Regions from separate parts of the Kitasatospora sp. NPDC054768 genome, predicted to be linked through region 1. Evidence: riboswitches for the same ligand, from Rfam matches in the RefSeq annotation. Region 1 holds a riboswitch; the other holds the start of a gene.

Region 1 (3,399 bases):
GGCCATGTCACGGGCCACGTCGGGGGACGCGCTGGAGGGCGGGGCGGAGGAAGGGGCGGGGGTGGCCGAGGCGGTGGGCCGGGTGGCGGTGGCGTCGTGGATCTCGACGTTCTCGCGGCGGAGTTCCTCCCGGACCACCTCCTCGGTCGTGTACCGCTCGACGATCAGGCGGACCCGCTCGACGGGGGCGAGGTACTTGCGCACCACCGCGCGTTCCTCGCGGAGGGTCACCTCCTCGACGGCCTCGGAGATCTCCTTCTCGGTGAGCGTGGCGCGTTCGGCGTCGCTGATCGGCGTCCGCTCGACCCGGACGCGCTCGCGGACCACCGGGATGCGGCGCTCCACCTGTTCGGTCGTCACGTACTTGCGCAGCTTCGCGGTGCCGAGGGTGTGCCACTCGGTGGTGATCTCCAGTCGCTCCTCGCGGCAGGTGACCTCGACCGGGCTGCTGGGGGCGGACGAGGAGGCGTCGGCGTTCGCGGCGGCGGTGACGGTCGCGGCCGCGGTGGTGGTGGCCATCGGGGCGAGCGTGGGGACGGGCGTGGCGGCGGGCTGCGGCTTCGGCTCCACGGCAGGAGCGGTGGAGGCGGTGGTGGCGGCGGGTGCGGCGAAGCCGGGCTCGGCCGGCGGGGAGGCCGTGGGGGCCGCGGGGGTGCTGAGGGTCCGCATGTCGGCCTCCGGGGCGCTCCTGGTGGTGTCGGCGGCAGCGGGGGCCGCGGCAGCGGGGGTCCTGGCCGGTGGGGGTTCGGGGGAGTGCTCGGGTGACCGCTCGGGGGTGTGGAAGGTGAGCGACTTGGCCGGGGCCGCCGCGGTCGTCGTGGCGGCGGCCGCCGCCGTGGTGCCGAAGTCGAGGTCGGGCTGCCTGGGCCGGCTCCCGTTCTCGCCGTTCGGGCGGCTGTCCATCGGGGTGTCGAGCCCGTAGTAGCGGTAGAGCTGGAGTTCCTGGGCGGGGGACAGGTGCTGGCCGACGCCGAAGTCCGGCGACTCCTTCACCAGCGACTTGTCGTACGGCACCCGGAGCTCGTCGCCGGCGAACTCGCTCGTGGTCAGCGGGACGAAGGCGTCCCGGCCGAAGATGCCGGTCCGGACCGCGGCCCACTCGGGCCGGCCGGTGGCGTCGTCCAGGTAGACCTCGTCGACCGTGCCGATCTTGTCTCCGTTGCGGTCGACGGCTTTGTGGCCGATGAGGTCCCGGGGGTCGATGTCCGTCTGCACTTCTTTCCTCCCGCGCGCTGAACCTGCGGAACTCCCGCAGGAAGGCGGCCGGAGCACCCGATTCCGTCCGCCACTTCACACCAAAAGCCATGAATCGGACGAGCGCGACCCCGGGTGCGCCGTCCGGGGGCGGCGCTGGACCGTCCGGGGGACGCGCGTAGACCTCCAGTGACCAGACACACCCGTGATCGGGGGGCCTCCCGCTGGTACCCTGGGCGGCGACCGCAGAGCCCGCTCGGGAGAGTCTCCGATCACGAAAACCGCTGGTCGGAGCGCCGAAGGAGCAACTCCTCCCCGGAATCTCTCAGGCATCCGTACCGTGTGGGGTAGGTCACTCTGGAAAGCAGGGCAGGAGCGTCGGCACGGAAGCCGGCGATCACCACCCTCACCGACGGTGCAAGCCGGCGGAGCGCCCACAGCGCTCCGTGCGGGTGAAGCTCTCAGGTCCCGATGACAGAGGGGGAGGCCTGTCGGGTCCGCGCGCCCAGGCTCGTCCGCTGCCCGCAGCGGTGGAGCCGGCCGGCGTGCGTACCCCCGCCGGTCCGTGACCAGGAGGCCTCGACCACCATGAACGCCCAGCCGAACGCGGGACGCCTCACCGGCGCCTCGACCCTCACCGAGCTTGAGCTGGCCAGCCCCTTCGAGAACCGCCACATCGGCCCCGACGCCGCCGCGCAGGAGAAGATGCTGGCGTCCGTCGGCTACGGCTCGCTGGACGAGCTCGCCGGGACCGCGGTGCCCGAGGCGATCCGCTCCATCACCGCCCTGGACCTGCCCGCGGGCCGGTCCGAGGCCCAGGTCCTCGCCGAACTGCGCGAGCTGGCCGGCCGCAACCAGGTGCTCCAGCCGATGATCGGCCTGGGCTACTACGGCACCTTCACCCCGCCGGTGATCCTGCGCAACGTCATGGAGAACCCGGCCTGGTACACCGCCTACACCCCGTACCAGCCGGAGATCTCGCAGGGGCGCCTGGAGGCGCTGCTGAACTTCCAGACCCTGGTCTCCGACCTGACCGGCCTGCCGACCTCCGGCTCCTCCCTGCTGGACGAGGGCACCGCGGCCGCCGAGGCGATGGCGCTGGCCCGCCGGGTCACCAAGGTCAAGGGCGGCGTCTTCCTGGTCGACGCCGAGACCCTGCCGCAGACCGTCGCGGTGATCAACACCCGCGCCGTGCCGACCGGCGTCGAGGTCGTCGTCGCCGACCTGTCCGAGGGCATCCCGGCCGAGATCGCCGAGCGCGGCGTCTTCGGCGTGCTGCTCCAGTACCCGGGTGCCACCGGCGTGGTCCGCGACCTCACCCCGGTGATCGAGCAGGCGCACGGCCTGGGCGCGATCGTCGCCGTCGCCGCCGACCTGCTCGCGCTGACCCTGCTCAAGTCCCCGGGCTCGCTGGGCGCCGACATCGCCTGCGGCACCTCGCAGCGCTTCGGCGTGCCGATGGGCTTCGGCGGCCCGCACGCCGGCTACCTGTCGGTGCGCGCCGAGTACGCCCGCTCGCTGCCCGGCCGCCTGGTCGGCGTCTCCGTCGACGTCGACGGCAACCGCGCCTACCGCCTGGCGCTGCAGACCCGCGAGCAGCACATCCGCCGCGAGAAGGCCACCAGCAACATCTGCACCGCCCAGGTGCTGCTCGCCGTGATGGCCTCGATGTACGCCGTCTACCACGGCCCCGACGGCCTGGCCGACATCGCCCGCCGCACCCACCGCTACGCCGCCGCCCTCGCCGAGGGCCTGCGGGCCGGCGGCGTCGAGCTGCTGCACGGCGAGTTCTTCGACACCGTCACCGCCGTCGTCCCGGGCCGCGCCGCCGAGATCGCCGCCGCCGCCCGTGCCAACGGCATCAACCTGTTCCAGGACGGCGCGGACCGGATCTCCGTCTCCACCGACGAGACCACCACCCGCGAGCACCTGGCCGGCGTCTGGGCCGCGTTCGGCGTCGAGCCGGTCGAGGTCCCCGAGACCGCCGACGCGCTGCCCGCCGCGCTGCTGCGCGAGGACGAGTACCTGACCCACCCGGTCTTCCACAGCCACCGCTCGGAGACCGCCATGCTGCGCTACCTGCGCCGCCTGTCGGACCGGGACTACGCGCTGGACCGCGGCATGATCCCGCTGGGCTCCTGCACCATGAAGCTCAACGCGACCACCGAGATGGAGGCGGTGACCTGGCCGGAGTTCGGCCAGCTG
Region 2 (3,399 bases), on a different contig from region 1:
CCCGTCGGCCGTCTGCACGCACCCTATGGCGCTGCACCGGCCACCGCCACGGCGACGTGCCTTTGATACGAACCCCGCTCAGCCCCGCGAATAGAACGGCAGTACCCGGGTGAGCAGCCACTCGACCACCGGGTCGTCGGCGAGGTCGAGCAGTACGAGGTGGACGCCGCCGGGCAGCGGCGCGGTTCCCAGCGCTCGGCCGAGCGCGTCGTTCACCGCGGCCGGATCGGCCGGTGCCGCCGGGTCCAGCTGGACGCCCACGAACATCACGGTCGGCTCGCCCTCGATGCTGGCCAGCGCCCTGCGGGCGGTCAACACTCCCGGCAGTGACGACAGTTCGCCCCGGCAGGCGGCCAGGAAGTGCTCCGGGTCCTCGCCCGGCACCGGCTCGCGCAGCGCCACCCGGCCTCCGGTCGGCGCCGTGGCGTCGTCGGCGGCCTCCCAGCGGTCCCCGCGCGGACCGCGGCGCAGCTCGGCGACCCCCTGCGGCGGCACCGGGATGCCCACGGCCGCGTCCGGGTTCACCGCGATGCCCACGCCCAGCGGCAACCCGCGGGCGAACTCCCACACCGGCGCCACCGCGAAGGCCATCCCCGGCGCCTGCTGGAGGAACACCTCCTGCGAGGAGAACACCGGCACGTACGGGTCACCGCCCAGCTCGACGGTCGGCAGGTCCAGCGCCTGTCCCTGCGGATCGGCCCCGGCCGGCAGCGGCACCCACACCTGGCTGCGCGCCAGCACCTCGATCACCCTCGGCGTCGCGCCCGGGTCGCCCAGGGCCGCGGTCAGCACCTGCTCCAGCTCGTTGGCCGGCCAGGAACCGCCCGCCGGCGCCTCCTGCGGTCCGCCCCACTCCTGCTGCTGCTCCACCGGGTACCCCATGCGCCGCCGATCCCGCCCTCTGCCGCTCGGCCGCCCTCTGCTGCGCCGACGCGCAGCAGTCTAGGGCCCCGGGGCCTCCCCTTTAGGGCTCGTGTTCGGGTGCCCCGCGGGCCCCGGTCCCGGGTGCCGCCCCGGGCCCGCGTCCGGGTGCCGCGCGGTGTGACCGGGTCCCCTCTCCCCTCGCCGTCCCGGACGTGCCATGATGTGCCCGTCCGACGGCATGCGCCGCGGGCCCCCACAACTCCATACCGGCCGCTCGAACCCGCGCGGGAGAGCCCGGAGTGCCGTTCAGGCACAGCCGGCGCCGAAGGAGCAAGTCCTCCCCGGAATCTCTCAGGCACCCCTACCGCACGGGTTAGGCACATCTGGAAAGCGGCGCCCGGCCCTGTCGTGCGCCCACCCACGGTGCAAGCCGTCATGCTGTCCCCCAAGCTGGAAACAGCTGCGGGCGGTGGGCGGTGAAGCTCTCAGGTTCGACGACAGATGGGGAGACCCACGCCGCCGCATGCCCGCGCGCAGGGTCGAACCCGAGCGGGTCCGGTCCGGCGCGTGCACCCCTGAGTGCCCCGACCGAGGAGTTCCTGGCCATGTCGTCCCTCCGCCTGACCGCGCTCGACGCGCTGCACCGCGCCCTCGGCGCGACCATGACCGACTTCGCCGGCTGGGACATGCCGCTGCGCTACGGCAGCGAGCGCGAGGAGCACCTCGCGGTCCGCACCCAGGCCGGCCTGTTCGACCTCTCGCACATGGGCGAGATCACCGTCACCGGCCCGCAGGCGGGCGAGATGCTGGACCACGCGCTGGTCGGCTTCGTCTCCGCGCTGGGCGTGCTGCGCGCCCGCTACACCATGATCTGCGCCGAGGACGGCGGCATCCTGGACGACCTGATCGTCTACCGCCTGCGCGAGGACGCCTTCCTGGTCGTCGCCAACGCCTCCAACGCCCAGCTGGTCCTCGACGAGCTGATCGCCCGCGCCAAGGGCTTCGACGCCGTCGTCACCGACGACCGCGACACCTACGCGCTGATCGCCGTCCAGGGCCCGGAGGCCACCGGCATCCTGGCGAAGACCACCGACGCCGACCTGCCCGGCCTGAAGTACTACGCGATCCTCCCGGCCCGGGTGGCCGACCGCGACGTGCTGCTCGCCCGCACCGGCTACACCGGTGAGGACGGCTTCGAGATCTTCTGCCGGCCGGCCGACGCCGAGCCGGTCTGGCAGGCGCTGACCGCCGCGGGCGAGGGCCACGGCCTGATCCCGTGCGGCCTGTCCTGCCGCGACACGCTGCGCCTGGAGGCCGGCATGCCGCTGTACGGGCACGAGCTGTCCACCGACCTCACCCCGTTCGACGCCGGCCTGGGCCGGGTCGTCCGCTTCGACAAGACCACCAACGAGGGCGCCTTCATCGGCCGCAAGGCGCTGGAGCAGGCCGCCGCCGCGGCCGAGACCAACCCGCCCAAGGTGCTGGTCGGCCTGGTCTCCGAGGGCAAGCGGGTGCCGCGCGCCGAGTACACCGTGGTCTCCACCGAGGGCGAGCCGATCGGCCGGATCACCTCCGGCGCGCCGTCCCCGACCCTGGGCAAGCCGATCGCGATGGCCTACGTCGACGCCGCCCACGCCGTCCCCGGCACCACCGTCGCGGTGGACGTGCGCGGCAAGCACGAGCCCGTCCAGGTCGTGGCGCTGCCGTTCTACAAGCGCGCCCGCTGAGCCTTCGCCGGGGCCCCCGTTTTTCCGTTTGCGCACGTCGCGGCCGTCCGCGCGGCGGCCCGCTTCGTCGTACCCGCTTCCCATCCTGGAGAATGACGCCATGAGCAACCCCCAGCACCTGCAGTACACCAAGGAGCACGAGTGGCTGACCGCGGCCGCGGACGGTGTCTCCACGGTCGGCATCACGGAGCACGCCGCCACCGCCCTCGGTGACATCGTCTACGTGCAGCTGCCCGAGGTCGGCGAGACCGTGACCGCCGGCGAGACCTGTGGCGAGCTGGAGTCCACCAAGTCGGTCAGCGACCTGTACTCCCCGGTGACCGGCGAGGTCACCGAGATCAACCAGGACGTCATCGACGACCCGGCCTCCGTGAACGCGGACCCGTTCGGGAACGCCTGGCTGTTCAAGGTGCGCGTCGAGGCCACCGACGAGCTGCTCAGCGCCGACGAGTACGACGCGCTCATCAACCCCCAGGGCTGAGCCACCCGACGGGACGGGCCGCACACGGCGGTCCGCCCCGCCCCGGCCCCTTTCCCTCCTCCTCCCGGGAAGACCACACCATGACGGTTCTCAACCAGTCCCTGCACGCCCTCGACCCGGAGATCGCCGCCGCGGTCGACGCCGAGCTGCACCGCCAGCAGACCACCCTGGAGATGATCGCCTCCGAGAACTTCGCCCCGGTGGCGGTCATGGAGGCCCAGGGCTCGGTGCTGACCAACAAGTACGCGGAGGGCTACCCCGGCCGCCGCTACTACGGCGGCTGCGAGCACGTCGACGTGGTCGAGCAGATCGCGATCGACCGCATCA

The links. A riboswitch is a leader RNA that binds a small molecule or an ion and turns the genes downstream of it on or off. The one in region 1 is predicted to bind glycine.
Region 2: linked by a shared signal. The riboswitch ahead of gcvT (glycine cleavage system aminomethyltransferase GcvT) and the one ahead of gcvP (aminomethyl-transferring glycine dehydrogenase) in region 1 are both predicted to bind glycine.

Annotation. Positions count from the first base shown of each region.
Region 1 covers NZ_JBSHBN010000043.1:93-3,491, forward strand. The annotation lists gene ACWGKU_RS15740 (PRC and DUF2382 domain-containing protein) at 1-1,215, opposite strand, end outside; glycine riboswitch at 1,442-1,545, shown strand; glycine riboswitch at 1,547-1,679, shown strand; gene gcvP (aminomethyl-transferring glycine dehydrogenase) at 1,783-3,399, shown strand, end outside.
Region 2 covers NZ_JBSHBN010000002.1:4,316-7,714, forward strand. The annotation lists gene ACWGKU_RS00675 (enhanced serine sensitivity protein SseB C-terminal domain-containing protein) at 79-882, opposite strand; glycine riboswitch at 1,140-1,241, shown strand; gene gcvT (glycine cleavage system aminomethyltransferase GcvT) at 1,470-2,591, shown strand; gene gcvH (glycine cleavage system protein GcvH) at 2,692-3,072, shown strand; gene glyA (serine hydroxymethyltransferase) at 3,153-3,399, shown strand, end outside.